Regions from separate parts of the Mesorhizobium sp. B2-1-3A genome, predicted to be linked through region 2. Evidence: predicted binding sites of a transcription regulator. Region 2 holds the regulator's gene; each other region holds the start of a gene.
The links. Region 2 encodes PhoB, which activates phosphate uptake and scavenging genes when phosphate is short. Its sites were predicted from a motif close to TGTCATNNANCTGTCAT; they were not measured.
Positions count from the first base shown of each region.

Region 1 (10,041 bases), on a different contig from region 2:
CCTTGCCGGATGGTCTCGTAGGAGAAGCCATAAGCATGGTCCTGCAAGGCATCGGGCAGCATCTCGATAAAGGTGTCCATCTGGACATGCAGGAACGGTTCGGCGGTTATTGTCTGCAACGCCCTGGCGATCGAGCTTTTGCCGGCACTGCCGACGCCATTGAGCAGGACGATCCTGGCTTTCACGTTCGATTCTCTTTCAAGCATCGAGCCGGCTTCAGGCCTTTAACGGTTGCGCACCACCACGCAGGCCCCGCCGACGCTCTGCAGTTTCTGGCAAATGACATTGGCGGCGGCGCGGTCGTCGATTCCGATCCTGACCGCGTAGATGCCGCGCCGCCCAATCGGCGTGCGCACCCGGCTCACCACCGGATCATGACCGGCAAGCAGGGCCGGAAACCGGCTCCTCACCCGCAGCCACTGGCTAATTGCGGCACTGCGGCGGAAATTGCCGGCCACCTGGACGCCCCATGGTTTGACGTTGATCGAGGCCATCGCCACGGTCTGGGACATGATCACCGGCAGCTTGCGGCAGGCAACGGCAAAATCCGTCTTGGCGTCGAGCGGCGCGACCTGTCCGGCATAGGCGGGGTCGGTGAACTTGTCGACCGGCTCGCCCATGATGTCGAAGACATAGCTCTCGGTCTCCATCGGCAGGAAACCGCCCGAACCCAGCCAGCGCGACACCCGGCTTTCGCCGGCATTGTAGGCGGCGGCCGCCAGGCCAAGATTGCCGTAGCTGGTCTTCATTTCGGCGAGATACTTCGCCGAGGCCGGGATCGCCTGGTTGATGTCGAAGGAGTTTTCGAGCCCTCGCATCTTGGCGGTGCCCGGCATGAACTGAGCGATGCCCTCGGCGCCGACGGGGCTGACTGCGTTGGGATCGAAACGGCTTTCCTTCCAGATCAGCCGGGCGAAGAAATCCCGGGGCAGGCCGTTCTGGTCGGCATGGGCCTGGATCAAATTGCAGACCTTGTCGATCAGCCGCTGCTTGGCCGATTGCGGCGGATCGGCCTGGGCAAGCGTCGACCAGGCCACACTGCACAGGACAATCAGCGCCGCCCTGGGGAAACGCCGCATCTGGCCTACTCTGCCGCGGCCTTGCCGCTGCGACCGAACCGTTGCTCGATGTAGTCGGCGACCATTTTCTCGAAATCCGCCGCGATCGCTGGCCCCCGGAGCGTCGCCGCCTTCTTGCCGTCGACGAAGACAGGCGCCGTCGGCGTCTCGCCGGTGCCGGGCAGCGAAATGCCGATATCGGCATGCTTGGATTCGCCAGGGCCGTTGACGATGCAACCCATCACCGCGACCTTGAGGTTCTCGACACCCGGATATTTTTCGCGCCACACCGGCATGTTCTTGCGCAGATCCGCCTGGATGTTCTGGGCGAGTTCCTGGAACACGGTGGATGTCGTGCGGCCGCAGCCAGGGCAAGCGGCGACGATCGGCACGAACTGCCGGAAGCCCATCGTCTGCAGCAATTCCTGCGACACCTGCACCTCGCGCGTGCGGTCGCCATTCGGCTCGGGCGTCAGCGAGATGCGGATGGTGTCGCCAATGCCTTGCTGCAGAAGGATGCCCATCGCCGCCGACGAGGCGACGATGCCTTTCGAACCCATGCCGGCCTCGGTGAGGCCGAGATGCAGCGCATGGTTGGAGCGGGTGGCGAGTTCGGTATAGACGGCGATCAGGTCCTGTACGCCGCTGACCTTGGCGGACAGGATGATCTTGTCGCGGCCGAGGCCGATCTCTTCGGCCATCTCGGCCGACAGGATCGCCGACTGCACGATCGCCTCACGCGTCACCTCCTGCGCCGTCAGCGGGAAACCCTTGTCCTGGTTGTCATCCATCAGCCGGGTCAGGAGCTCCTGGTCGAGAGAGCCCCAATTGACGCCGATGCGCACCGGCTTGTCGTGCTTGATCGCCATCTCGACAATATCGGTGAACTGCCGGTCCTTCTTGTCCTTGAAGCCGACATTGCCCGGATTGATGCGGTATTTGGCCAGTGCCTCGGCGCAGGCCGGGTGATCGGCGAGCAATTTGTGGCCGATATAGTGGAAGTCGCCGACCAGCGGCACATTGACGCCGAGCCGCAAGAGCCGCTCATGAATGCGCGGCACGGCAGCGGCGCTCTCATCGCGGTCGACGGTGATGCGCACGATCTCGGAGCCGGCGCGGTGCAGTGCGGCAACCTGCGCGACCGTCTGGTCGATATCGGCGGTGTCGGTGTTGGTCATCGACTGCACGACAACCGGGGCACCGCCGCCGACGACCACGCCGCCGACATCGACGCCGACCGAGGTGCGGCGAGGGAAGGGAAAGGAAAAATATCCGGTCATGCCGGCAGCCTTTTGTCTCTGGAGCGCCAAGCGTCCACGTCGACGCACAAGCACACCCCGGGGCCGAAGCGCAAGAGTCCGGCATGAGGTGGAGGAGCAAAGATGGCTTGTCAATGGCGACAGGTCGCCACTGGCCCCGAAATGACCCGCAAGCAGTTCCCCGGTGCCGAAGTTTTGACCCTGTCGCTCGCGTTGACGGACCGCATACCTTCGCGATTGGCGGAGATGTTCCACACTTCGTCATCCACGAGCGGAGCAAAGAGCGTAGCGACGCGGCGCAGATCCCTGGGGCTGCCCCGCAGCCCAAGGGATCCATGCAGCGACTTCCGAGCGTTGCTGCGGTGAGAATTCCGCTCCGCTGCACCCTTCGGCCGAGGAAACGGAATGGATCCCAGGGTCCCCGCGACGGAGCTTCGCTCCTGCTTCGCCCTGGGATGACGAAGTTGAGAAGGCTCTTCGGCCCAATATGATTTTTACGATGGCCCGCCCAGAGCGGAAAATTAAAATCCACCAGCACCGGCGGCGGTTGCCGCCGGCAAGGAAGACCGCATAGTGGCGGCTATGTCAGTCGGGCATCAATGCGTGGTCGGTTGCGCTTTCAATTTCTCAATCGCATCCTTGAGTGCCAGCTTGCGTCGCTTGAGATTCACGATTTCGAGGTCGTCCACCGACGGGTGGTTCATCGCGTCATCGATCTCGCGTTCGATGTCGCCGTGTTTCCGCTGCAACTCGTCAAGATGGGAAGCAAGAGACATGATTGGTTCTCCCTTTCATGGTTTCCTCGATTGCTGCCGCCAAAAGGCGCGTCCACCGCAGGTCGCTTCTGTGACGGCACAATGACACTTTGCCACCTTCCGACTGCGATGTCGAATGCTGCGTGGTAGCATTCCACGGCAATGTGAAATGTGATATGGGCTGCGCGCCGGTGGCAGAAATCGCCGCCCCCGCCCAATCAGGCCCAGTTTTTGGGCGCCGCAGTGCAGACGGTAGAGAATGTCCGATCAGGAACAGGCCGATATTCGCCTCGAATTTTCCCGGCTGAAGCAGGAACACGCCGATTTCGACGCGGCGATCAACGCGATGATCGCCACCAATTGCGACCCGCTGCAGATCCAGCGCATGAAAAAGAAGAAGCTGGCGCTGAAAGACCGGCTGATGAAGCTGGAAGACAAGATCATTCCCGACATCATCGCTTGAGCCGCGGGCCGCGCGATCCTCGTCACGTTTCGCCTATCCGGCGATGGAGAGCCTGCCGGCCCGCTCGCGCAGCAGGCCGATGAGACTGCCGGTCCGCTCCTCGGTGGTATCGATCGGAACCACCAGGCACATCGTCGCCTCGACCTTGCCAGGCGCTGAAAAGACCGGCACGGCAAGACATTTGGTGTAGGCGTCGACGAGCCCCGAGGTGACGCAGTAGCCGGTGACCCGCGCCTTGGCGATGTCGGCGATGAAATCATCGAGCCGCAGCTTGCGGCCATCGGGCAGCACGAGATCGTCCTGCGACACCATGTCCTCGATCGCGGCCCGCTCCAGCCCCGCCAGCAGCAGCCGGCCCGAAGCGGTCCAGGGCAGCGGTATCTGCAGGCCGGTGGCGGAACTGATGCGGAACGGCCTGGTGCCGGGGCTGGAGTGGACGATGGTGTAGCGGCCGCTCTGCAGCATGCACAGTTCCGAAGTCTCCCCGGTCTCGCGCGACAGATGGTCGACCTCCTGGCGCCCCCGCCGCAGCAGGTCGTTGCCGCGCACATAGTCCATTCCATAGAGATAGAGCTTCTTGCCGAAATAGACGCGGTTGCCGTCGCCGGCCATTTCCAGCAGGCCTGCGTCGACCAGCGAGCGCACCAGCGTATAGGTCGTCGAGCGCGGCGCATTCACCCCCTTGGCAAGGTCGCCGATGCCGATTGCGCGCTGCGTCGTATGCAGGAAGTCCAGGATTTCGAGCACCCGGTTGAGGCCCTTTTCGCGGGAAGCCGTCGTCTTTTCATCGGCCGAAACGGCCAAGGCATTGCCATCTTGCATTGTCGATTCCTGGTGCTAGTATCTGTCTTGTACAGGATACATGCGTCTCTTGTAAGAGACAATATTCTCATGATCACTGTCGCGTGTATTGCCTGTGCATAGGGGAACACAACACGAAAGGAGGTCGCCGTGAACGACACATCCGGAAGACGTGATTTTCTGAAATTGGGAATGGCTGGACTGGCCACCGCCGGCGTGCTTGCAACCGTCGATGCCCAGAAGGCTGCCGCCCAGGCCGCATCCGACAGCCTGCTGCGCACCGTGCTCGACCGCGGCAAGCTGATCGTCGGCACCGGCAGCACCAACGCGCCCTGGCATTTCGAGAATGATGCCGGCGAACTGGTCGGCATGGACATCACCATGGGCCGCATCCTGGCCAAGGGCCTTTTCGACGATCCGACCAAGGTCGAGTTCGTCATGCAGGATCCGGCGCAGCGCATCCCCAACGTCACCACCAACAAGGTCGACATCACCATCCAGTTCATGACGATGACGGCGCAGCGTTCGCAGCTGATCAACTTCACCCGGCCGTACTATGTCGAAGGCGTTGCCCTGCTGACGCTTCCCACCGCCGAGAACAAGACCTTCGACAAGCTGCTTGCCGGCGGTTCGGCGACGCGCATCTCCATCCTGCAGAATGTCGACGCCGAAAGCTCCGTCCACTATGCCCTGCCGCAGGCACAGGTGCTGCAGATCGACACCCAGGCCAACGTTCTGCAGGCGCTGGAATCCAAGCGCGCCGACGCTGCCGCCGTCGATCTGTCCACCGTGCGCTGGCTCGCCTCACGCAATCCGGACAAATATTTCGACGCCGGCAAGAGCTGGTATTCGATGCTCTACGGCGCCGCGCTTCGGCAAGGCGACCTCGACTGGCTGACCTTCGTCAACCAGACCTTCACCATTGCAATGTTCGGCCATGAATCGGCGCTCTATGACGCCGCCTTCAAGGACTATTTCGGCCAGGAGCCGCCGGCGCGCCACCCCGGCTTCCCGGTCATCTGATCCCGGATTGCGGAAGGGCCGCGTTCCAGCCCTTCCGCAACCTATCCGACGCCCTTCACACCAAGGCGGACGCATGGGCTACGCCCTCAATTTCAATCTGATCTGGCGGCATTTCGACAAGCTGTGGGGCGGTCTGCTGCTCAGCCTCGAGCTTGCCGTCATCTCGATCGCCATCGGCGTCGTCATCGGGCTGGTACTGGCGGTCTGGTACGTCTCGGCCGGGCGCGTGGTGCGGGCGATCATCGCCGCCTATGTCGAATTCATCCGCAACGTGCCGCTGATCCTGCTGGTCTACCTTGTCTTCTACGGCCTGCCGACCGTGGTCGACCTGGCCTACAGCGCGCCGACCTCGTTTGTCCTGACACTCTCGGTCTATAGCGGCGCCTATCTGGTCGAGGTGTTTCGCTCGGGCCTGGAGGCTGTCCCGCGCGGCCAGCTCGATGCCGGCAAGGCGATCGGCCTGACACCATGGCAAAGGCTCATCCATGTGCGCCTGCCGACCATGCTGCGCATCACGCTGCCGGCGCTGTCCAACACCTTCATCTCGCTGTTCAAGGACACGTCGATCGCCTCGGTCATCTCGGTGCCCGAGCTCACCTTCGGCGCCCAGTGGATCAACTTCAACACCTTCCGCATCGTCGAGGTCTATCTGGTGACGACGGCGATGTATCTGGTGACGGGCTACGCCTTGCTTTTTGCGCTCAGGCTCGTCGAGCGCCGGTTCAGGGCGGCGCGCTGACATGCTGAGCCAGATCCTATACGCCCTCCCTTTCCTCGCCAAAGGCTTCGCGCTGACCCTTTGGGTATCGCTTCTGGTCGTGGTCCTGTCGCTCATCGCCGGCGTCCTGCTGGGTGTAGCCCTGGTCTATGGTCCCGTCCCGCTGCGCTGGGCGGTGCGCATCTTCTCGGACACCATCCGTGGCATTCCGATCCTGGTGCTGATGTTCTTCGTCTATTACGGTCTGCCTGCCATCGGACTTCATCTGCCGTCGTTCTGGGCGGCGGTGCTGGCGCTGACCCTGTTCAAGACGGCGCAGGTCATCGAATATCTCAGGGGCGCGGTCGCCTCGATTCCCAAGGGACAGTCCGAGGCCGCAATGGCGATCGGGCTGACCTTCCGCCAGCGGCTGACCTACGTCATCTTCCCGCAGGCCTTCAGGCGCTTCCTGCCGCCATGGATCAACGGCGTCACCGACGCGGTCAAGGGCAGCGCGCTGGTCTCGCTGCTCGGCATCACCGATTTGATGCAGGCCATCAACCAGGTTATCGGCCGCACCTATGAGGCGATGCCGCTCTATATCCTCGGCGCGCTCATCTACTTCTCCGTCAACTATGCGCTTTCGCTCGCCAGCCGGCGGCTCGAGCGGCGCTTTGCCTTCATTCGGGAATAGCACGATGTCCGACACCACAAGCGCCAATCCGGCACTGCTCGAAGTGCGCGATGTGTCAAAGGCTTTCGGCGCCGTCGAGGTGCTGCGTTCCGTCAGCCTTCAGGTGAAGCGTGGCGAGGTTGTCACCGTCATCGGACCTTCCGGCAGCGGCAAGACCACGCTGCTGCGCTGCGTCAATTTCCTCGAAAGCTACGATAGCGGCTCGATCCGCATCGACGGCAAGGAGGTCGGCTATCTCTCAGCCGGAACGCGCCAGCGCCGCAGCGAGCGCGACTTGGCCGCCATGCGTGCCGAGACCGGCATGGTCTTCCAGAGCTTCAACCTGTTTCCGCACCTGACGGCCGCCGGCAACATCATGCTGGGCTTGACCAAGGTGCGGGGGAAGAGCCAGGCCGAAGCGCGCCAGGCCGCCGAACACTGGCTCGGCCGCGTCGGCCTCGCCCACAAGGCCGACAGCCTGCCGGCGGAGCTTTCCGGCGGCCAGCAGCAGCGCGTCGGCATCGCGCGCGCCGTGGCGATGGAGCCGAAGATCCTTTTGCTCGACGAGATCACCTCGGCGCTCGATCCCGAACTGGTTGGCGAGGTGTTGGCCGTAGTGCGCAGCCTTGCCGAGGACGGCATGACCATGCTGATGGTGACGCACGAAATGGCCTTTGCCCGCGACGCCTCGAGCCGCATCGTCTTCATGGCCGATGGCGGCGTCAGCGCCGTCGGCCCGCCCAAGGAGATCCTCGCGGCGGAGACCACCAACGAGCGCCTCCGCACCTTCCTGGCGCGTTTCCGCGCCTCGCATTTCTGACATCGGACGGCTGATGCCGTCTCATTTTTGAATATCGGATGGCTGAAGCCAACCAAGGGAGCCTTCTTCCATGACGCCTTACATCCGGCTCGCCGAACTTGGCCTGACGCTGCCCGAGCCGCCAACCCCGATCGCCAACTTCGTCACCCATGCCGAGAGCGGGCGGCTGATCTTCCTGTCCGGCCAAGGGCCGCTGCGTGCCGACGGCACGCTCTGCACCGGCAAGGTCGGCGAGGATGTGACCGTCGAGCAGGCCTATGAGCATGCGCGCCTGACCGGGCTCAATCTGCTCGCCGTCATGCACGCCGCCGCCGGCGATCTCGGCCGCATCGTGCGCGTCGTCAAGCTGCTCGGCTTCGTCAACGCGACGCCGACCTTCAGCGACCACCCCAAGGTGGTGAATGGCTGTTCCGACCTGTTCGCCGATGTCTTCGACAAGATCGGCGGGCATGCGCGATCGGCCATCGGCGTCGGCTCGCTGCCCGGAAACATCACTGTCGAAATCGAAGCGGTCGTCGAGATCGCCGCCTGATCTGCCACCCACAGGATCCGCTCACATGAAAACCACTTCCTCCACCGGCTCCAACACCACCATCCGCGAACGGCTGGGCTTGAGGCCAATCATCAATGTCTCGGGCACCATGACCGCGCTCGGCGCATCGATCATCGTCCCGGAAGCGATCAGCGCCATGGCCGAAATGGCCTCGCAATGGGTGGAGATGGACGATCTGCAGCGTGCCGCGAGCACCGTCGTCGCGCGCCTCACCGGCGGCGAGGCAGGCTTCATCACCGCCTGCTGTGCCAGCGGCATCACCATGGCGATCGCCGGCGCGATGACCGGAACCAGCCTGCTCGCCATCGAGCGCCTGCCCGATGATACCGGCGACCTCAAGTCGGAGGTCGTCATCCAGCTTGGCCACATCGTCAACTACGGCGCGCCGATCGACCAGTCGGTCCGCGTCGCCGGCGCCAGGGTGGTACCCGCCGGCACGGTCAGCGTGACGCAGGACTATCATGTGCGCGAAGCAATCAACGAGCGCACGGCGGCGGGCCTCTATGTCGTCGCCCACCACACCGTGCAGTACGGCATGCTGTCGCTGGAGGAATTCTGCGAGATCTGCCACGCCAAGGGCGTGCCGGTGATCGTCGATGCCGCGTCCGAATACGATCTGCGCGGCTTTCTGGCGCGCGGCGCCGACATCGTCATCTACAGCGGCCACAAATTCCTGAGCGGGCCGACCAGCGGCATCGTCACCGGCCGCAAGGATCTGGTGCGGGCGGCCTATCTGCAGAACCGCGGCGTGGCGCGGGCCATGAAGGTCGGCAAGGAAAGCATCGCCGGCACCATGGCCGCGCTGGAAGCCTGGGAGACGCGCGATCACCACGGCATCCGCCGGCGCGAGGAGGCCGCTCTCAATCTCTGGAAGGACGCTTTGCAGGGGATACCAGGCATCTTTGCCAAGATCATTCCGGACCCGACAGCCAATCCGCTGGACCGGCTGCAGATCTTCGTATCGCCCGAGAGCCGCTTTACCGCCGCCGGGCTCACCTCGGCGCTTGCCTCGGGCTCGCCGCCGATCATTGTGCGCAACCACGAGATCGAGCGCGGCCATTTCTTCCTCGACCCCTGCAATCTGCATCCCGGCGAGGCCGAGGTCGTCGGAGACCGCCTGCGCGCCATATTGACCGCGAAGGACCGTCCCGCCGATGCGATGAAGACTGCCCGCAAGGATTCGTCCGGCGTCCTGCGCTGGCCGGATTGAACGACAAGCCGACCAGCAATCGCGAAATGCACCGGCCGATCACGCGACTGTGATCAGCCGGATTTGCACGCGGCGGGAATAAACCGGCGCCGCGACAAGTCTCCTCGGTATACGCCACTGCTGGCGTTGAGGAGATCGGCATGCCGCATCATTGCCAGGACAGCGAATATGGTTGCGGCGTCAGCTGTCACCATGTGCTGGCGAGCAAGATCGTCACCAGTCCCTCCTTCAGGACGCTTGACACTGGTGACACAGATGAATTCACTTTCACCACAGCAGGCGGCGTTGCCTGCTTCCGCGGGTTTCGCCCGCGCAGGCAGGGCAAGATTGCCGTCGCTCTCTGAAAGCGCACGGCCTGTTCCTCCCGGAGTATCGGATCATGGTGCTGCTTTGAGCGAGAGGGCGCAGGCACAACGCTTCAACGAGGTGGTGCTGCCACATCTCGGCGATGCGCTGGCGCTCGCCCGCTGGCTGACCGGCAATGCCGCCGACGCCGAGGATGTCGTGCAGGACGCCTGCATAAAGGCGCATGCCGGCATATCAGGCTATGCTGGCGGCAACGCCCGCGCCTGGCTGCTGACCATCGTGCGCAACACCTCCTACACCTGGATGTCGCGCAACCGGCCGCGCGCCATGATGGCCGTCGGCGATCTCGGCGATCTCGACGACATGGCCGCGGCACACGGCAGCAGCCTGCCGGACGAGGATGGCCCGGAGGCGAGCCTGATC
Region 1 covers NZ_VFWK01000012.1:33,348-43,388, forward strand. Annotated here, with positions in the region: gene FJ977_RS34270 (chloramphenicol phosphotransferase) at 1-206, opposite strand, end outside; gene FJ977_RS34275 (lytic transglycosylase domain-containing protein) at 225-1,079, opposite strand; gene ispG (flavodoxin-dependent (E)-4-hydroxy-3-methylbut-2-enyl-diphosphate synthase) at 1,085-2,338, opposite strand; gene FJ977_RS34285 (YdcH family protein) at 2,914-3,093, opposite strand; gene FJ977_RS34290 (YdcH family protein) at 3,332-3,535, shown strand; gene FJ977_RS34295 (IclR family transcriptional regulator) at 3,569-4,357, opposite strand; gene FJ977_RS34300 (transporter substrate-binding domain-containing protein) at 4,529-5,359, shown strand; gene FJ977_RS34305 (amino acid ABC transporter permease) at 5,433-6,098, shown strand; gene FJ977_RS34310 (amino acid ABC transporter permease) at 6,100-6,750, shown strand; gene FJ977_RS34315 (amino acid ABC transporter ATP-binding protein) at 6,755-7,549, shown strand; gene FJ977_RS34320 (RidA family protein) at 7,620-8,081, shown strand; gene FJ977_RS34325 (aminotransferase class V-fold PLP-dependent enzyme) at 8,107-9,312, shown strand; gene FJ977_RS34330 (hypothetical protein) at 9,453-9,656, shown strand; gene FJ977_RS34335 (sigma-70 family RNA polymerase sigma factor) at 9,703-10,041, shown strand, end outside.
Region 1: the regulator PhoB is predicted to act here: its motif matches at 3,164-3,180, upstream of FJ977_RS34285 (YdcH family protein).

Region 2 (10,041 bases):
TACTTGTCGCCGGCGGCCTCGATCGCCTTCTTCATGGCGGCCTCGTCGGTCTTCCAGCGCTCTTCCTGGAAGTTCGACCACGAAACACCGATGACCTTGTCCTTCGCCTGCGCGACCGACGCAAGCGTCAGCGACATGGCGACACCCGCCAGGATGGCGGCCGTGAATCTCTTCATGATATCCTCCCTGCGCCGCGTATGGCGCGACCAAACTGACCCGAAGGCCGGCACAGAGGCTCTATTTTTTCGAGCCTCAAAAAAAATACTGATCCATCGTCGGAACGCTGTCAACATCGATTCTGATGGATCTTGAGGTGTCGTGGACTTTTTTTCGAGCCTCGCAATAAATAAATGACAGCGCCAGCCGCTTCTGCCAGTATTTGCCCCAGTCGCCGGCAGTGTTCGAGGGGCAGTCAGAACCGCGGCGACGGGGAGGATGTGGGAAAGTATGTCGGTCGGAATCCGCCACGACGATCTGCGCCGGCGCAACCGCGCCATGGTGATTGCGGCCGTGCGCCGGGCCGGCCAACCGTCGCGCACCGAGATCGCCGCGACCACCGGCCTCAGCCATTCGACCATATCGGCGATCTCTTCGGACCTGATCGGCGAAGGCATCCTAGTCGAGGGCAAGCCGAGCGAGGCCGGTGCGCTCAAACGCGGCAGGCCACAGGTCGGCCTCGGCCTCAACCCGGAGGCCGCGGCCATCATGACTGTGGTGCTGTCGCTGAATTTCCTGTCCGTCGCCGTCATCGACTATGCCGGCCAGGTGATATCGGAGGAACAGCGCCGGCTGGACACGCTGACCATGTCGCGCGAGGCGCTGATCGGTGAATGCGTCGCCATTGTACGGCGCCGCCTCGAGGATCCCGATATCGACGTGCGCAGCGTCGCCCGCATCGCACTGGCGATCCAGGGCATCACCGACACCGAGGCCAGGGCCATGCTGTGGTCGCCGATCACGCCGCAGACCGACATCGCCTTCGCCGACATACTGGAAGCCGAGTTCGGCATCCCGGCCACCATGGAGAACGACTGCAACATGATGGCGGTGGCGCTGCGCTGGCGCGACCCCGAACGCTACCGCGACGACTTCATCGCTATCCTTTTGTCGCACGGCATCGGCATGGGCCTGGTGCTGAAGGGCGAGCTGTTCACCGGCACCCATTCGTCGGGCGGCGAGTTCGGCCACATGATCCATCGGCCAGGCGGCGCGCTCTGCCGCTGCGGGCGGCGCGGCTGCGTCGAGGCCTATGCCGGCAACTACGCCATCTGGCGCAATGCCAGGCAGCTTGGCGAGGACACCGAACCGGTCGCCGACGTCAGCGACGCGCAGATGCGGGCATTGGCGACGACAGCGCGGGAACGCGCCGGGCCCGAGCGCGAAGCCTATCGCAAGGCCGGAGAAGCACTAGGTTATGGCCTCGGCAGCCTGTTTGCGCTGATCGATCCCGCCCCCGTGGCCATGGTCGGCGTCAGCGCCGCCGCCTTCGACCTGATCGAGCCGGCATTGCGCGAGGCGATCGCCCAGACCGCCGGCGGCCAGCACTCGAAATCGATTTCGTTCGACACCGAACCGAACGAGTTGCCCCTGATCCGCGAGGGCTGCGCCATGCGCGCACTGACCTTCGTCGATCAGGAAATCTTCGCGCCGGGCGTGCAGGCAAGAGGCAGTGCCGGGAAGAGCGTTGCCTGAGCTGGCATTCGTCGTTGATGCGGTAGACCCTCGCTTACTTGGAGATTGGCCGTCGTCATCCGTGGGCGGAGCAGGAGCGAAGCTCCGTCGCGGAGACCCTGGGATCCATTCCGTGACCTATGCCACGCAGTGCAACGGAGCAGGATTTGCGCCGTGGCAACGCTTTGAGGTCGCGGCATGGATCCTTGGGCTGCAGAGCAGCCCCAGGGGTTCGCGCCGCGTCGCTGCGCTCCTTGCTCGCCCAAGGATAACGAAGCCATGAGCGTCTCAGCCAATTGTCAATGCGTGTGACCCGGGAGTGGACACAGTCAACCTATCAACGCTTCCGCCTCAAGGCTCTAATCTTCCCTGATCGCGTAGCCTGCCCCACGGATGGTGCGGATGACGTCGGGCATGCGGCCATTGTTGACCGCCTTGCGCAGGCGGCCGACATGCACGTCCACGGTGCGCTCGTCGATATAGATCGTCTCACCCCAGACATTGTCGAGCAGTTGGCTGCGCGAGAAGACGCGGCCGGGATGGCGCATCATGAATTCGAGCAGGCGGAATTCGGTCGGCCCGAGCCGGATCTCGCTCTTCTTGCGGTAGACCCGGTGCGATTCACGGTCGAGCACGATGTCGCCGACCTTGAGCACGCTGGACAGCACTTCCGGCTTGGCGCGGCGCAGCAGCGCCTTGACGCGGGCCATGAATTCCGGCGTCGAGAACGGCTTGACCAGATAATCGTCGGCCCCTGTGGAGAGCCCACGCACACGGTCGCTTTCTTCACCCCGCGCGGTAAGCATGATGATCGGCAGCCGTTCGGTCTCGGGCCGCATTCTTAGCCGGCGACAGAGTTCGATGCCGGACACCGCCGGTACCATCCAGTCGAGCACCAGGAGATCGGGCACGTTCTCCTGCAGCCGGATTTCGGCTTCATCGCCGCGGGTTACCACCTCGACCTGATAACCTTCCGATTCCAGATTGTAGCGGAGGAGCACGCCGAGCGGCTCCTCGTCCTCCACCACCATGATGCGTGGTGCGATCATTGACTGGTCACCTCTAAAGCAATCCCAGGAAAAAATGTGTAGCGGTTTTCCATCCTGAATTGCGTGAAACAAAGAGATAGAGCGGTTCGGCGTTTCCGCGAAACGCTGAACCGCTCCAACGCTCAAGCCGCCGGCGCCGACATCGCCGTCTCGTCCTGTTTGGGGCGGTTGGCGGGCAGTTGCGTGCCGGTCAGGACATAGTACGCGTTCTCGGCGATGTTGGTCACATGGTCGCCGATGCGTTCGAGATTCTTGGCGCAGAACAACAGATGCGTGCAAGCGGTGATGTTGCGCGGATCCTCCATCATGTAGGTCAGCAATTCGCGGAACACCGAGGTGTACTTGACGTCGATGCGTTCGTCGTCGGCGCGCAGCTTCGCAAGCGCGGCGGCGTCGCGCGCCGCATACTCCTCGATCACGCCCTGCACCTGGATCAGCACCAGCTGCGCCATGGCGTCGATGGAATGCGACAGGTCGCGCGGCGTTGCGTTGAGACCGACGGTGCCGACGCGCTTGGCAATGTTCTTGGCAAGGTCGCCAATGCGTTCGAGGTCGCCGGCCATGCGGATCGACCCGACGACATGGCGCAGATCGTCGGCCATCGGCTGGCGCTTGGCGATCAGCGTGATGGCGCGATCGTCGAGTTCGCGCTGGCGTGCATCCATGATGGCGTCGTCGGAGACCACGCGCTGTGCCAGCGCGTTGTCGGAATTCAGCAGCGCCTTGGTGGCGCCGCCGACCATCGAGCCGGCGAGATCGCCCATGTCGCTGATCAGCCTGCTGATCTGTCCGAGATCCTCGTCGAAGGCTGCGACTGTATGTTCGGCCATGATCCTGGTCCTCGTATGCGTGCGATCAGCCGAAGCGGCCGGTGATGTAGTCTTGCGTGCGCTTCTCGCGAGGCGACGTGAAGATCTTCTCGGTGCGGTCGAATTCGACCAGTTCGCCCAGATACATGAAGGCGGTCTGCTTCGAGACGCGCGCCGCCTGCTGCATGTTGTGGGTGACGATGACGATCGTGTAGTCGGCCTGCAGCTCGTCGATCAGTTCCTCGATCTTGGCGGTCGACAGCGGATCAAGCGCGGAGGCCGGCTCGTCGAGCAGGATGACCTCCGGCTTCACCGCCACCGTGCGGGCGATGCACAGCCGCTGCTGCTGGCCGCCCGACAGGCTGAGGCCGCTGGCATTGAGCTTGTCCTTGACCTCGGTCCACAAAGCGGCGCGCTTCAGCGCCTGCTCGACACGACCGTCCATCTCGGCCTTGCTGATCTTCTCATAGAGCCTGACGCCGAAGGCGATGTTCTCGTAGATCGACATCGGGAACGGCGTCGGCTTCTGGAACACCATGCCGATCTTGGTGCGCAAAAGGTTGAGGTCCTGCGAGCGGTCGAGAACGTTCTGGCCGTCGAGCAGCACCTGGCCCTCGGCGGTCTGCTTGGGGTAGAGCTCGTAGATGCGGTTGAAGACGCGCAGCAGTGTCGACTTTCCGCAACCGGAAGGGCCGATGAAGGCGGTGACGCTGCGCTCGGGCAGCGACAGCGTGATATCCTTCAGCGCCTTCGATTGGCCGTAGTAGAAGTTGAGGTTCTTGACCTCGATCTTGGCCTTGGCCGCCGCCTCGGCGGCGATCGTCATGTCTGGAGACAACATCTGGCTCATTTGTCCTCTCTGCGTCCGGTCAGGCTGCGCGCAAAGATGCTGAGCGCGAGAACCGTCAATGTGATTATGAGTGCGCCGGTCCAGGCCAGCTGCTGCCATTCCTCGTAGGGACTGAGAGCGAACTGGAAGATGGTGACAGGCAGGCTGGCCATCGGCGCGTTGAGATTGCTGGACCAGAACTGGTTGTTCAGCGCCGTGAAAAGAAGGGGGGCGGTCTCGCCGGAGATGCGGGCGATGGCCAGCAATATGCCGGTGACGATGCCGGAAAGCGCCGCGCGATAGGCAACCGAACGGATGACCACCCAGCGCGGCGCGCCGATCGCGGTGCCGGCTTCGCGCAACGCGTTCGGCACCAGATTGAGCATGTCCTCGGTGGTGCGCACGACGACCGGGATGACCAGGATGGCCAGCGCGACGGCCCCGGCGATGGCCGAGAAATGCCCCATCGGCCGCACCATCAACTCATAGACGAACAGACCGATGATGATCGATGGCGCCGACAGAAGGATGTCGTTGATGAAGCGCACCACGGTGGTGAGCTTCGAGAAGCGTCCGTACTCAGCCATGTAGGTGCCGGCCAGCACGCCGATCGGCGTACCGACGATGATGCCGATGATGGTCATCACGATGCTGCCGTAGATGGCGTTGAGCAGGCCGCCGGCGTCACCGGGCGGCGGAGTCATTTCCGTGAAGACCGACAGCGAGACCCCCGACAGGCCCTTGTAGAGCAGTGCGCCGAGGATCAGCGCCAGCCAGGCGAGCCCGATGCCGGCGGCGATGACGCACAGCGTCATCATCACGCCATTCTTGCGCTTGCGGCTTTGGTGAAGCGATGTGGCTGTCGACATCGGTCAGGCTCCCGTGCGGGCATCGATGCGCATCAGCATGTAGCGTGCGATGGCAAGGATCAGGAAGGTGATAACGAACAGGATCAGGCCGAGCGCGACCAGCGAGGAGGTGTAGAGATCGCCGACGGCTTCGGTGAATTCGTTGGCGATGGTCGCCGAGATGGTCGTTGCCGGCGCGAACAGCGACGTCGAGATGCGGTGCGCGTTGCCGATGACGAAGGTCACCGCCATTGTTTCACCAAGCGCGCGGCCGAGAGCCAGCATGACGCCGCCCATGATGCCGATGCGCGTGTAGGGGATGACGACCCGGCGCGTGACCTCCCAGGTCGTGCAGCCGATCCCATAGGCCGATTCCTTCAGCACCGATGGCACCGTGTCGAACACGTCCTTGGTGATCGAGGTGATGAAAGGCAGGATCATGATGGCCAGGATCATCGCCGAGGTGAGCAGGCCGATGCCATAAGGGGGGCCGGCGAACAGGCTGTTGAGGCCCGGAATACCGTGGAACACGCTGATGATGAAAGGCTGAACGGTCGTCTGCAGGAACGGTGCCAGCACGAACAGGCCCCAGATACCATAGATGATCGAAGGGATGCCGGCCAGCAATTCCACCGCCATGCCGATCGGGCGCCGAAGCGGGCGCGGGCAAAGCTCGGTGAGGAAGATAGCGATGCCGATGCCGAGCGGCACGGCGATCAGGATGGCGATTGCCGAGGTGATGATGGTGCCGTAGATCGGGGCCAGCGCACCGAACTTCTCCGTCACCGGGTTCCAGCTTTCGCTGGTCAGGAAGGAAAAGCCGAAAGTCGACAGGGCTTGCCAGGAACCGGCAAATAGCGAGATCGCGACGCCGCCAAGCAGCACCAGCACCAATATCGCGGCGGCGCGGGTTGTCGCGTGGAAGATTGAGTCGGTCAGCGCGAACCGTCGAACGGTGGCATCGCGGGAACCTCTGACGGCTGGCAAGGCTTCCTGGACAGCGCTCATGTCAAGCTCGGCTCTTTCAGGTTGAGGGAAAAGGAGCGCCACGGTCGCGGCGCTCCTTAGGAAGATGTTACTCGCCGGCGTAGACGGGCTTGCCGTCGGCCTGGATGTCGGCCTTCCACGACGCCTTGATCAGGTCGACGACGCTGTCGGGGATCGAGACATAGTCGAGCGCCTTGGCGGTTTCCTTGCCGTCCTTGTAGGCCCAGGCAAAGAACTTCAGGGCTTCGCCGGTGGTCGCGGCATCGTCCGGAGCCTTGTGGATCAGGACCCAGGTGGAGGCGGCGATCGGCCAGGTGGTGTCGCCGGGCTCGTTGGTGATGATGACGTTGAAGTTCTTGGCAGCCTTGAAGTCGGCATTCGAAGCGGCGGCGCCGAAGGATTCGAGCGACGGCTCAACGACCTTGCCGGCAGCGTTCACCAGCTTGGAGTAGGAAAGGTTGTTCTGCTTGGCATAGGCGTATTCGACGTAGCCGATGCCGCCGTCGGTCTGCTTGACGGTGTTGGCAACGCCTTCGCTGCCCTTGGCGCCGACGCCCGTCGGCCACTCGACGGCGGTGTCTGAACCAACCTTGTCCTTCCAGTCGGGCGAGAGCTTCACCAGATAGTCGGTGAAGTTGAAGGTGGTGCCCGAACCGTCCGAACGATGCACGACGGCGATCGCGGTCGACGGCAGGGTGAGGGTGGGGTTCAGCGCCTTGATCGCGGCGTCGTCCCAGGTGGTGATGGCGCCGAGATAGATCTGGGCCAGCGTCTTGCCGTCGAGGACGAGCTCGCCCGGCTTGACGCCGGTGAGGTTGACGATCGGAACGATGCCGCCCATCACCATCGGGAACTGCACGAGGCCGTTCTTTTCCAGGTCGGCGTCGGACATCGGCTTGTCGGTGGCGCCGAAGGTCACGGTCTTGGCGATGACCTGCTTGATGCCGCCGCCCGAACCGATCGACTGGTAGTTGAGGCCGATGCCGGTGTCCTTCTTGTAGGTGTCGGCCCACTTGGCGAACACCGGGTAGATGAATGTCGAGCCGGCGCCGGAAAGGTCAGCTGCCATTGCTGCGGAAAGGGTGAAGGTAGACGCCGTAGCCATTGCAATCGCAACGGCCGCCGAGCGGATGAAATGTCTCATGTGGCCTGCTCCTGTTCGGAAGATGGTCTCTCGGCGCCATTCCTAACCGGCGCCCGCTGAGGCCAATAGCCTTCGATTATAACAGTCGCATGACAGTTTCGTGTCAGCCCGGTAACGCGTCACAGGCCCTGGCAAAGGCGGTGGCATCGAGCGGTCGCGGCCAGATCCGAGTTTGCTCTCGGAATCAGTGACTTGGCCCATCCGCCAGCTGGAGCCGCCGCCGGATTCGACGGGGCTTTCTCAGGGGAAGAAAATCCGGACGGGAGCGCGTTGCTCAAGGCCAGAGCGTGTCGTGGCCGGGCCATCGCCAAAAACAGGTCCGTTGGGGTAGGTTGACGCTGCTTCTTTGCCGGCGGTCGCTGCTCCCGCCCGTAACTGCAAGGGCGGAATTCAATTTTGCCATTGTCTCGGCTGGGCGCCGCCTTTGATATGGTGCGATCGCACCATAGTCATTGCGCGCGGGCGCAGCGGCAAATCCGCGATTGATTCCCTTGGCTTGCCTCTCACATCCCTGGAACCAGGCAACGCGATGCTATCCCGCGTTGCGCTGGACCTGGCGGCCGGCGCCGATCCAGCGCTCGACCTTCTCCAGCAGGGCCCTGGGGCTGATCGGCTTGGGCAGATAGTCGTCCATGCCCGCCTCCAGGCACCGCTCGCGATCGCCTTTGAGCGCATGCGCGGTGACGCCGACGATCGGCACATGCGTGCCGGTTTCCTGCTCCAGCCGGCGGATCGCGGCGGTCGCCTCGAGCCCGCTCATCTCCGGCATCGAGACATCCATCAGGATCATGCACGGATTGAGCTTGCCGAAGGCGTCGAGCGCCTTGCGGCCATTGCCGACGATCTCGAAACCATAGCCGGTTTCGCCAAGGATCTGGGTGAAGACCATCTGGTTCACCTCATTGTCCTCGGCCACGAGGATGTCCAGCCTGTGTCCGCCCTCGCCGGTGGCAGGCAGCCTGGGGCGAACCGGTGGCGGCTGCAATTGCGCGCGTTGTTCGTACAATGCCAGCGGCGGAGAAGCGCCAGGCCCCTCGCCCGCGAGTGGCTGGGCGGCGTGGACATCCGTGGCGTGGCGATGGCGCTGTATGGTCGCGACCAGCGTCTCCAGGAGCACCGAGGAACGCGCCGGCTTGATCAGCTGGGCGTCGATGCCGAGATCACGGTAGCTGGTGTTGGCGAGCGACTGGTCGACCGAGGTCAGCATGATGATGGGCGTGTCGGCGAGACCTTCGGTGTTGCGCACGATGCGCGCCATTTCGGCGCCGCTCATCTCAGGCATCTGGTAGTCGAGCACGACGCAGTCCACGGGCACGCCGTAGGCGGCGGCCGCGATCAGCACCTTGAGGCCTTCGGCGCCGCTTTCGGCCGCGCAGGAATCGAACGTCCACGAGGTCATCTGCTCGGTCAGGATGGCCCGATTGACGGCATTGTCGTCAACGATCAGCACCCGTGCGCCCGTCACGTCCACCGGCATGATGCGCTGGCCGTTCTGCTGTCCGGCCCTGGGCAGCGTCACGGTGAACCAGAAGGTCGAGCCCTTGCCCTCGGCGCTCTCGACACCGATCTCGCCGCCCATCAGGTCGACCAGCCGCGAGGTGATGGCAAGGCCAAGCCCGGTGCCCTCGTGCCGCCGTGTCGAAGAGGTGTCGACCTGGCTGAATTTTTCGAACACCAGCTTCAGTTTTTCCTCAGGAATGCCGATCCCGGTGTCGGTTACCGAGATCGTCAGCCTGGTTCCGGTCGGGACCCTCTCGCCGGTCACGTCGACCAGCACATGGCCTTCATCGGTGAATTTGACCGCGTTGCCGAGCAGGTTGGTGACGATCTGCCTGATGCGGCCAACGTCGCCGATGAACAGGTTTTCGAGCCTTGGCTCGACGCGCACGATAAGCTCGAGGTCCTTTTCCTTGGCACGCGTCGACACCAGCGTCGCCACATCCTCGATCGCCTCGGCAAGGTTGAAGGGCGCCGGATCGAGCACCATCTGGCCGGCATCGATCTTGGAGAAATCCAGGATGTCGTTGATGATGGTCAAGAGCGCGTTGCCGGACTTGACGATGATGTCGGTGAACGTCTTCTGCTTCGGATCGAGATTGGACTTGGCCAAGAGTTCCGCCATGCCCAGCACACCGTTCATCGGCGTGCGGATTTCATGGCTCATATTGGCGAGGAATTCCGACTTGGCGCGGTCGGCGAGCACGGCGCGCTGGCGCGCCTCGCTGAGCTCCGCCTCGCGCATCTTCAGCTCCGTGATGTCGGTGGTCGATCCGATCAGGTAGAGCGAACCGTCCGACGCGATCATCGCGCCCTTGCGCGCGAACTGGTGGCGCACGCTGCCATCGGGGAGCGTCACGCTCTCCTCGATCTCCTGGGTTTCGCCGGTGCGCAGCACGGCCAGATCGCCGGCGATGAAGGCTTCGCCATCCGGGCCGAAGATCTCGACATCGGTCTTGCCGATCGCCTCTTGCTTGCTGAAGCCGGTGAGGTCGCACCAGCCCTTGTTGACATAGAACTGCCTGAGGTCGGAGCGCTTGGCGTAGATCGACACCGGCACATTGTCGATCAGGCTGCGGAACACCTCGTTCTCGCGCATGCTCTCTTCCAAAGCCCGCTCGCGCGCCTTGACGTCGGTGATGTCCGTGCTGGAGCCGACCAGATGCACCGATCCGTCCGTTGCCACCAAGCGGCTCTTGCGCGTCAT
Region 2 covers NZ_VFWK01000003.1:882,215-892,255, forward strand. Annotated here, with positions in the region: gene xylF (D-xylose ABC transporter substrate-binding protein) at 1-176, opposite strand, end outside; gene FJ977_RS15565 (ROK family transcriptional regulator) at 448-1,692, shown strand; gene phoB (phosphate regulon transcriptional regulator PhoB) at 2,031-2,720, opposite strand; gene phoU (phosphate signaling complex protein PhoU) at 2,843-3,550, opposite strand; gene pstB (phosphate ABC transporter ATP-binding protein PstB) at 3,576-4,379, opposite strand; gene pstA (phosphate ABC transporter permease PstA) at 4,376-5,227, opposite strand; gene pstC (phosphate ABC transporter permease subunit PstC) at 5,231-6,214, opposite strand; gene pstS (phosphate ABC transporter substrate-binding protein PstS) at 6,282-7,337, opposite strand; gene FJ977_RS15600 (PAS domain-containing protein) at 7,870-10,041, opposite strand, start outside.

Region 3 (10,041 bases), on a different contig from region 2:
TCGACGAGCCGACCTCGGCGCTCGACCCGGAAATGATCAAGGAAGTTCTGGAGACCATGGTGGGGCTCGCCGAGGAAGGCATGACCATGCTGTGTGTCACGCACGAAATGGGCTTTGCCCGCAAGGTCGCCAACCGGGTGATCTTCATGGATCAGGGCCAGATCGTCGAGCAGAACACGCCGGCCGAATTCTTCGACCATCCGCGCCATGAGCGCACGAAGCTGTTCCTGTCGCAGATCCTGCACTGACCGGTTTCACACCGAGCGCAAGAGCCCGGCCGCAATGCGGCCGGGCTCTTTTCTTATGGATCGGCTGATGCGATTGGCGGCAGGGCAGCGGGCGTCATCGATGAGAAAAGTCCTGCGTTTCCTTTCCATGTCGCTCGCCGTGATCGTGCTTGCAGCGGCCCTCGGCACGCTGGTACCGCGTCCGCTCTGGCCGGCGGCATCCGCGGGCGAGGGCACGCGGCATATATTGGTGCTGAAGAACCCGATCCACACCGACATCGCCATTCCGGTGGACGATGCCGTGCGCCAGCGCTTTCATTTTCTGGTCGAGGCCGGCATCCCGGCCGATAGTCCGGAGGTGCGCTACATCATCTTCGGCTGGGGCGGCCGCGCCTTTTATCTGGAAACACCGACCTGGTCCGAACTCAAGGCCGGTCCGGTGATGAAGGCGCTGACCCTCGATGCCTCGGTGATGCACGTCGATGTCGCCGGCGCCATCGCCGAACCACATCCGGATGTCGCGGGCTTCGACATTGACGGGAAGCGGTTCGCGGCGTTGCTCGATTTCATCCAGGCCAGTTTTCAGCAGGGGCCGAACGGTCCGATCCATGTCCAGAACGCTGCCTATTCAAAATTCGACGGCTTTTTCGAAGCCAAAGGCCATTTCAACGCGCTGGTCGGCTGCAACACCTGGACCGCTGCCGCTCTGCGTACCGCAGGCCTGCGGACCGGCTGGTGGAACCCGCTGCCGGTGTCGCTGGGGTGGTCGATGCGGTTGTATAATTGAGACTCGGCAACGTTTCCAAGATGGACGCCGGCGCCAAAGCCGCCAATCTCCCCAGGTGGTGGAGATGTCCGGCAGGACAGAGAGGCGCTGTCCCGTCAACCTATCGGGCTGACTTGTCCCGACGTCCTACCGCCTAACGACCTTCGGTTCCTCCCAGCCATAAAGCCAGTCGAGATCAGCCGCGAGCTTCTCCGCCGGCCGCGTCGCCAGCACCAGGTTGCGGGCCAGCGCCACCGGGCCCCGGGCGTGCCAGGCAAACCGGTTGAGCGCACCGCGCTTGAGCACCTTCTCCACGCGCGGCCGCCGCAGATTCTCCCAGATGGTGAGGCTCTTTCGCGGATCGGCGGGGAAGTCGGCGACCAGAGTGGCAAGCGTCGCGGCATCCTCGATCGCCATCGCCGCGCCCTGTGCCGCGAATGGCGTCATCGCATGCGCGGCATCGCCGATCAGCGCAATGCCGGTCGGCGTTGTCCAAGGCTGTTTCTGTTCGACGGTATGCAGCGGCCAGGTCAGCCACGGCCCGGCTATTTCCACCAGCTTCACGAGTCCTGGCGCGGTGCCGCGCATGGCGGCGGCGAGGGTGCCGGGATCGGCATGGCCGGACCAGCCCTCGGCAATGCGCTCGCCCTTGGTGAAGGCGACGAGGTTGAATGCGTCGCCCTTGCTGACGGGATAGGCGACCATGTGGAAACCCGGATGCAGGAACGTCGTGACACAATCGGCTGCGCCGATCGCGGCGAAGGCCCGCCCGGCGCTGCTGTCGGCCGTGACGGTGGTGCGCCAGGCCAACTCTCCCGAAAAACGGCTTCTTGGCGATGCCATCCTTCTTGCATCGACAAGCCCGCGCACCGACGACCAGACGCCATCGGCGCCGACCAGCAAGAAGCTTTGTTCCTCCGCGGTCTTGCCGCCGATCTCGACGGTTGCCGTGACACCATGGCTGCCAGTCGCAATTCCTTGGACGCGCGCCCCGACGGTGAGATGGATATCAGGCATCTCGGCAGCACACGCCATCAGCGCGCTCTGCAGGTCGGCCCGGTGCGCGACGAGATAGGGAGCGCCCCAATGGTCTTCACCCGACTGCCCCAACGGCACATGCGCCAATTCGCGCAACGTCCTCGCATCCTTCAGCACCACGGCCTCCGGCCGCACCGCCGCCGGCAACAGCCGGTCGAGTACGCCGAGGTCACGCAGGATGCGTGTCGCGTTGGGGGAAAGCTGGAGGCCGGCGCCTACAGCTTCCAGGCGCGGCGCTTGCTCGAACACCTGCACGGGGTAGCCGCGTCTGGCAAAAGCAAGTGCGGAGGTCAGCCCGGCGACGCCCGCTCCGGCGATGACGATTTGCCGGGAGCCTTGGTCGTCCATCAGGTCCGTCGCGAGGGAATCAGGCGGCCTGGTCGATGTAGAGGCAGCCGGCAGGCAGCGTTTCCGTCGCCTTCAGCTTCGGCGAATAGCGGTAGAGCGTCGAGCAATAGGGGCAGACCTTCTCATTGTCGTCGCCCATGTCGAGAAACACATGCGGGTGATCGAAAGGCGGGTTGGCGCCCGTGCACATGAATTCCCTGACGCCGATGTCGATCGCCGGATGGCCCGCATCGTTCTGGAAATGGGGAATGGAACCGCCTGCCATCGTCGTCTCCTTAACGCAGTCTCGCATGCATCTGGATCATAACAGGTCTCTTTGCAAGATCGATGAAATGAAACTGTCGCAAAAGCCTGTCAGAGGATAAGTTAAGCCGGTTAACCGGCTGAGCGGTGGAAAGAGCAGGAACCATGAACGAACTGAAGCCGGTGCAGAGCGAATTCATCAATGTCGAAGCGGCGAGCCCGGAAGGCGGCAATCCCGATCGTTTCGTCAATCGCGAGTTTTCCTGGCTGCAGTTCAATCGCCGCGTGCTCGAGGAATCGCTGAACACCCATCATCCGCTGCTGGAGCGCGTTCGTTTCCTCTCGATCTCGGCTGCCAATCTCGACGAATTCTTCATGGTGCGGGTCGCCGGCCTCGCCGGCCAGGTCCGCGAGGGCATCGTGCTGAAGAGCCCTGATGGCCGCACTCCCGAACAGCAGCTCGAACAGCTGCTGCGCGAGGTCGAACGGCTGCAGGAAGACCAGCAGAAGAGCCTTTCGGCGTTGACTGTGCTGCTCAACAAGGAAGGCATCGAGACCATCACCCGCGACGCTCTGACCAAGGACGAGAAGATCTGGTTGGAAGAGCATTTCCAGGACCAGGTGTTTCCGGTGCTTACCCCCCTGTCGATCGACCCGGCGCATCCGTTCCCGTTCATTCCCAATCTCGGCTTCTCGATGGCGCTGCAGCTTCGCCATCGCAAGAATGGCGAAGAAATGAGCGCGCTCCTGCGCCTGCCAGTGGCGCTGAAGCGCTTCATCCGTCTTCCGGATCGCAAGCACCATGTCCGCTTCATCCCGCTGGAAGAGGCGGTCGGGCTCTATATCGGCAAGCTGTTTCCCGGCTACGAGGTCAAGGGCTCAGGCACGTTCCGCATCATCCGCGACAGCGATATCGAGGTCGAGGAAGAATCGGAAGATCTGGTGCGCCTGTTCGAGACCGCGCTGAAGCGCCGCCGTCGCGGATCGGTGATCCGCATCGAGTTCGACAAGCTGATGCCTGGCGAATTGCGCGATTTCGTGGCCAGCGAACTCGGCGTCTCATCGAGCCGCATCAGCGTCCTGACCGGGCCGCTGGCGCTCAGCCAGATCTCCGAGATCGTCGCCGTGCCCCGCGACGACCTCAAATTCAGGCCCTACAATCCGCGCTTTCCCGAGCGCATCCGCGAGCATGGCGGCGATTGCTTTGCCGCCATCCGCGAGAAGGACATCATCGTCCACCACCCCTACGAATCCTTCGACGTGGTGGTCCAGTTCCTGCGCCAGGCAATGGCCGACCCCGAAGTGGTGGCGATCAAGCAGACGCTTTACCGCACCTCCAACGACAGCCCGATCGTGCGCGCGCTGGTCGACGCGGCCGAGGCCGGCAAGTCGGTGACCGCACTGGTCGAGCTCAAGGCGCGCTTCGACGAGGAAGCCAACATCCGCTGGGCGCGCGACCTGGAGCGCGCCGGCGTGCAGGTCGTGTTCGGTTTCCTCGAACTGAAGACCCATGCCAAGATGTCGCTGGTGGTGCGGCGCGAGGACGGCAAGCTGCGCAATTACGTGCATCTTGGCACCGGCAACTACCATCCGGTCACCGCGCGCATCTACACCGACCTGTCCTTCTTCACCACGGACCCGACGATTGCCCGCGACGTCGCGCAGCTGTTCAATTTCATCACCGGCTATGCCGAGCCGACCGCCGAAATGCGGCTCGCGATCTCGCCGTTCACGCTGCGCAACCGCATCCTGCAGCACATTTCCGACGAAGTCGCCCATGCGCTGGAAGGCAGGCCGGCGCGCATCTGGATGAAGATGAACGCGCTTGTGGACCCGATCATCATCGACGCCCTCTATGATGCCAGCCGCGCCGGTGTCGAGATCGACCTCGTCGTGCGCGGCATCTGCTGCCTTCGGCCACAGGTGCCGGGCCTGTCGGAAAACATCAGGGTCAAATCGATCGTCGGCCGCTTCCTGGAGCACAGCCGCATCTATTGTTTCGGCAACGGCCATGGCCTGCCGTCGGACGAGGCGATCGTCTACATCTCCTCGGCCGACCTGATGCCGCGCAATCTCGACCGTCGCGTCGAGACCATGGTGCCGATCACCAATCCAACTGTGCATGAACAGGTGCTCGGCCAGATCATGCTCGGCAACATCATGGACAATCAGCAAAGTTTCGACGTATTGGCTGATGGAACCTCCCGGCGCGTGGTGCTGGAGGAGGGCGAGGAACCGTTCAACGCGCAGGAATATTTCATGACCAATCCGAGCCTGTCCGGACGGGGTGACGCGCTGAAGTCGCATGCGCCCAAACGCATTGCGCAGTTCAAGCGCCGCAAGAAGAACGCCGCAGCGTCCACCTGATGCTGTCTGATTCCCAGGGCCGGCTGCAGGACCGCCGACCGCTGTCCATCATCGACATCGGGTCGAATTCGATCCGCCTCGTTGTCTATGAAGGGCTGGCGCGCTCGCCGACCATGCTGTTCAACGAAAAGATGCTGGCTGGTCTTGGCCGCGGCATCGTTTCGACCGGCAAACTCGACCCCGAGGCGGTGACGCGCTCGATGGAAGAGTTCCGCCGCTTTCGCGCGCTGTCCGATCAGGCCGGCGCAGAGCATATGTATGTCTTGGCCACCGCCGCCGCGCGCGAGGCAATCAACGGACCCGATTTCATCCATCGGGCCGAGGACGTGCTCAAGACCGAGATCCGGGTGATCAGCGGGCGTCAGGAGGCCCACTATTCGGCGCTCGGCGTCATTTCCGGCTTCCATCCGGCCAATGGCATCGCCGGCGATCTGGGCGGCGGCAGCCTCGAGCTTGTCGACGTCAGTGGCGAGGCAATCGGTGACGGCATAACGCTGCCGCTCGGTGGCCTGCGCCTTCAGGACATGGCGAAGAACTCGCTCACCCAGGCGCAGAAGATCGCGCGCGAAGAGCTTGCGCGGGCCAAGCTGTTGAAGGGCGGGCAGGGCCGGCCCTTCTACGCCGTCGGCGGCACTTGGCGAAACCTCGCCCGGCTGCACATGGAGATGACCAACTACCCGCTCGGCGTCATGCACCATTACGAGATATCAGCCGACAGTGCGGCGAACTTTCTCAAGCAGGTGGGCAAAGCCGAGATCGAGAAGGTCAAGGGGATCGAAGGCGTCTCGAAGAACCGCCGTTCGCTGCTGCCCTACGGCGCCATCGTGCTGCAGGAGATCATGGCGGCGATGCAGCCGTCGAAGATCATCGTCTCGGCACTCGGTGTGCGCGAAGGCTTCCTCTATTCGTTGCTCGATGAGGCGGAGCAGAAGGCGGATCCGTTGATTTCGGCGTCCGAGGAGCTCGCCCGGTTGCGTTCGCGCTCGGTCACCCATGCGCATGAACTGGTCGACTGGACGGCCAAATCCTTCGCCGCCTTCGGCATCGACGAGACCGAAGACGAGGCGCGCTACCGCCATGCCGCCGCACTGCTGGCCGACATCGGCTGGCGCGCGCATCCCGAGTATCGCGGCAGGCAATCGCTCAACATCATTGCCCATGCCTCTTTCTTCGGCGTCGACCATCCGGGCCGTGCCTTCCTGGCGCTGGCCAACGCCTATCGTCATGACGGCATCTTCAACGAATCCATCGCGCCGGAAATCAAGGCGCTGGCGACGCCACGCTACCTCGAGCGTGCCCGGGTGCTGGCGGCGATGATGCGCGTCGTCTATCTGCTGACGGCCTCGATGCCCGGCATCATGCCCAGGCTGAAATGGGAGCCGCGCGCCAATGGCGTGCTGGCGCTGGTGTTGCCGGCCTCGCTCTCCGACCTCTACGGCGAGCGGCCGGCCGGCCGGCTGGCGCAGCTGGCGCGGATCACCAACCGCAGGCTGGTGCTGGCAGTGGAAGGCGGGCCGAGCGTTTCGGTCAAATAGCACGTTCCGGTGGATCGAGGCTCAGGTCGCGTCCGCACCGATGCCGAAACTGCGTCCGTCGGCCGACCACGCTCCGGCACCGGCCATGGCCAGCGCCAGGAAGCCACCCGCGATCGCAATGTCCTTCATCAGCATCTGCTGGTGCAGGAAGGCGAGCGTCGCATCGTCAGCGCCCTGGCCGTAATGGCCGATGAAGCCGGCAACGACGCAGAAGGCCGCCAGCAGCAGCGCCACGACCCGGGTCTGGAAGCCGACGAGGACCAGCAATCCGGCGATCAGCTCGAACAGGCCCGTGCCCCAGGCGGCAAGGTATGGCAGCGGCAGGCCGAGGCCGGCGAAATAACTGGTCGTGCCGGCAATGTTGGCGAGGGCCTGGAAGCCGGACGGTACGAACAGCACGGCAAACAGCAGTCGCGAAACCAGAAGCAATGCGTTGCGGGTCATGGCCACCTCCCTTGCCGGCGCCCGATTGGGATCGAGCCGGCGCCGCGCAGCTTACGCCTGCGAAGCTGGAGCCGAAACCGAACTGGCTATTCCAGACAACGAAAAAGCGGCGCGGAAAATTCCGCACCGCTTCTCTCAGGTATGGGAAGAAGGATTAGCCGCGCTTGGCGTCGATGGAGTAGGCGCCGGCGCCCGATGAAGCCAGCAGCAGGAAGCCGCCGGTGATGGCGAGGTTCTTGAGAAACTGGATCATCTGCATCTGGTCGGCCCAGCCGGTGTGCGCGACCAGACCGGTGGCGACGGTGAAGACAGCGAGCACCCAGGCGGCGAGCCTGGTCTGGAAGCCGACGAGGACGGCAAGGCCGCCAAGCAGTTCGATCAGACCGACGATGACGGCCGTTGCCGTTGGCGCCGGCAAGCCGAGGCCGCCGAAATAGGCGGCGGTGCCGGAAATGGCGGTGAGCTTGCCGAAACCGGAAAGCAGGAAAATGACCGCGAGCAGGATGCGGCCGAGGAGGATGGTGACAGAGCTGTTGGACGCGGTGCCGGCGCCGGCGGCTGAAGTGTTGATGGACATGGTGGCTCTCCGAATGGGTTGAATGAGCCAGAGATAGACGATGCCGACTGTTCACCAAAGCCGCCTATCTGGCGACACATTGTTCACAGTCCGCACATTTCCATGATCGGGCAAGACGCGCGAAATTCGTGTCGAAAGGCGGGGCGGCGGGAGGAAATTCTCCCGCCGAAAACACCTTATCCCGGATGCGTCATGTCCTCCGGCCGCACCAGCCGGTCATAGTCAGCCTCGCTGACCAGCCCGGTGGCCAGTGCTTCCTCGCGAAGCGTGGTGCCCTTCTTGTGCGCCGTCTTGGCGATCTTGGCGGCGTTGTCATAGCCGATGGTCGGGGCCAGCGCCGTTACCAGCATCAGCGAGCGGTCGAGGGCCGCCTTGATGTTGTCTTCGCGGGCCTCGATGCCGACGACGCAATTGTCGGTGAAGGAGACCGACGCGTCGGCGAGGAGCTGCACGGACTGCAGGAAGTTGTAGGCCATCAGAGGATTGTAGACATTGAGCTCGAAATGGCCCTGGCTGCCGGCGAAGGTCACCGCGGCGTTGTTGCCGAACACCTGCACGCAGACCTGTGTCATCGCTTCGCACTGCGTCGGGTTGACCTTGCCGGGCATGATCGAAGAGCCGGGCTCGTTCTCCGGCAGCGACAATTCGCCGAGCCCGGAGCGTGGGCCGGAGCCGAGGAAGCGGATGTCGTTGGCGACCTTGAAGAGTGCTGCGGCAGCCGCGTTGATGGCGCCGTGCGAGAACACCATGGAATCGTGTGCGGCGAGCGCCTCGAACTTGTTCGGCGCGGTGACGAAGGCGATGCCGGTGATGGCGGCGATGCGATCAGCCACCCGCTCGGCGAAGCCGACAGGCGCATTGAGGCCGGTACCGACGGCGGTGCCGCCCTGCGCCAGTTCCTGCAGGCCGGGCAGCGTCATTTCGATGCGCTTGATCGAGGAGGCGACCTGCGCCGCATAGCCGGAAAATTCCTGGCCGAGAGTGAGGGGAGTGGCATCCTGCGTGTGCGTGCGGCCAATCTTGATGATGTGATTGAAGGCCCTGGCCTTGGCGTCCAGCGCCTTGTGCAGGTGCTTCAGCGCCGGCAGCAAATCGTGCACGATGCGCTCGGCGCAGGCAATGTGCATGGCCGTCGGATAGGTGTCGTTCGACGACTGGCTCATGTTGACGTGATCGTTGGGGTGCACCGGCTTCTTCGACCCCATCACGCCGCCAAGCATCTCGATCGCCCGGTTGGAGATCACCTCATTGGCGTTCATGTTGGACTGCGTGCCGGAGCCGGTCTGCCAGACCACCAGCGGGAAATGGTCGTTGAGCTTGCCGTCGATGACCTCTTGCGCGGCCGCGATGATCGCCTTGCCGATCGCCGGATCGAGCCGCTTCAGCTCCATGTTGGCTTCCGCCGCGGCCCGCTTGACGATACCGAGCGCGCGCACGATCGAAGCCGGCTGCTTTTCCCAGCCGATCTTGAAATTGCCCAGGGAGCGCTGCGCCTGCGCCCCCCAATAACGGTCCGCTGCAACCTCGATGGGGCCGAACGTATCGGTTTCGGTTCTGGTCTTTGGCGTGCTCACGGCAAGTCTCCGGTCTGTCGATTTGGGCAAGGGCGTATCGCGTTGCACAATGGCCTTCAAGCGGAGATTGCGGGTGGTGTGAATGCAAATCGGTTGAAGGAGCATTCCTCCTTCTCCCCTCATGCCCCGATCGTCAGCCCCGGACCTTTTTCTTCCAGCGACGCAACCGCGTACGCAGGAAGGAGATGCGGCCGAAAGGGAGAATTGGCCGTCCCGATGGCGGATTTGGCCGTTCTTCCCGGCGTTGACCCACAAGGTTCATCAACCGACAGAAGGCAGGGATTTCCAAGCCTTGCAGACGTTTGACGAGACTGTCGGGCAGTGGCGTCGAGCGCCAGGCAAAGTAGGTCTCGTAGTCTTGCGGCGTTTCGATCAGATGCTGGAGATAGGCCGCCAGGTCCCTGGCGTTGGGGAAAGCGTTGGCGTCGATGTATGAATTTGCAGGGACGAATTCATCAACATTCGGGGCGCCAAGGTAGATCGGCACGGTGCCGGCCGCGAATGCGTCGTAGATCTTCTCGGTGACATAGTCGGGCTCTATCGAGTTCTCCGTGGCAAAGCAGAATTTGTGCCGCGCAATGGTTTCGATCTTGGTCTTCTGACCGAGATCGGGGCCGATGATCGACCGGTTGTTGAAGTGTCGGCCATAGGAATCGATCTTGATGTGGCGTGACAGTTCGGTCGCCAGATCGACGCGACCGCTGTGGTTCAGCCCGGCCGATTGAAAGAGTGCGACCGGTGCCTCTTCCGTCTTCGGCCCGATTGGTTTGGCCAATATTTCTTCCCACCATTGCTTGGGCGGAAGGTAGGGCACCCAGACGTCCGACCCGGATTCATGCGTCATCGTGAGGTCGAAGTGCTGCATGATCTTGGGATCGGCAATGCGGTTGTGGTTTTGGCGGCTCTCCATGGACCAGGCCAC
Region 3 covers NZ_VFWK01000001.1:485,260-495,300, reverse strand. Annotated here, with positions in the region: gene FJ977_RS02515 (amino acid ABC transporter ATP-binding protein) at 1-248, shown strand, start outside; gene FJ977_RS02510 (TIGR02117 family protein) at 349-1,014, shown strand; gene FJ977_RS02505 (FAD-dependent monooxygenase) at 1,141-2,379, opposite strand; gene FJ977_RS02500 (zinc-finger domain-containing protein) at 2,399-2,644, opposite strand; gene FJ977_RS02495 (RNA degradosome polyphosphate kinase) at 2,788-4,989, shown strand; gene ppx (exopolyphosphatase) at 4,989-6,524, shown strand; gene FJ977_RS02485 (DoxX family protein) at 6,546-6,968, opposite strand; gene FJ977_RS02480 (DoxX family protein) at 7,123-7,545, opposite strand; gene fumC (class II fumarate hydratase) at 7,722-9,119, opposite strand; gene FJ977_RS02470 (glycosyltransferase family 10) at 9,253-10,041, opposite strand, start outside.
Region 3: the regulator PhoB is predicted to act here: its motif matches at 2,708-2,724, upstream of FJ977_RS02495 (RNA degradosome polyphosphate kinase).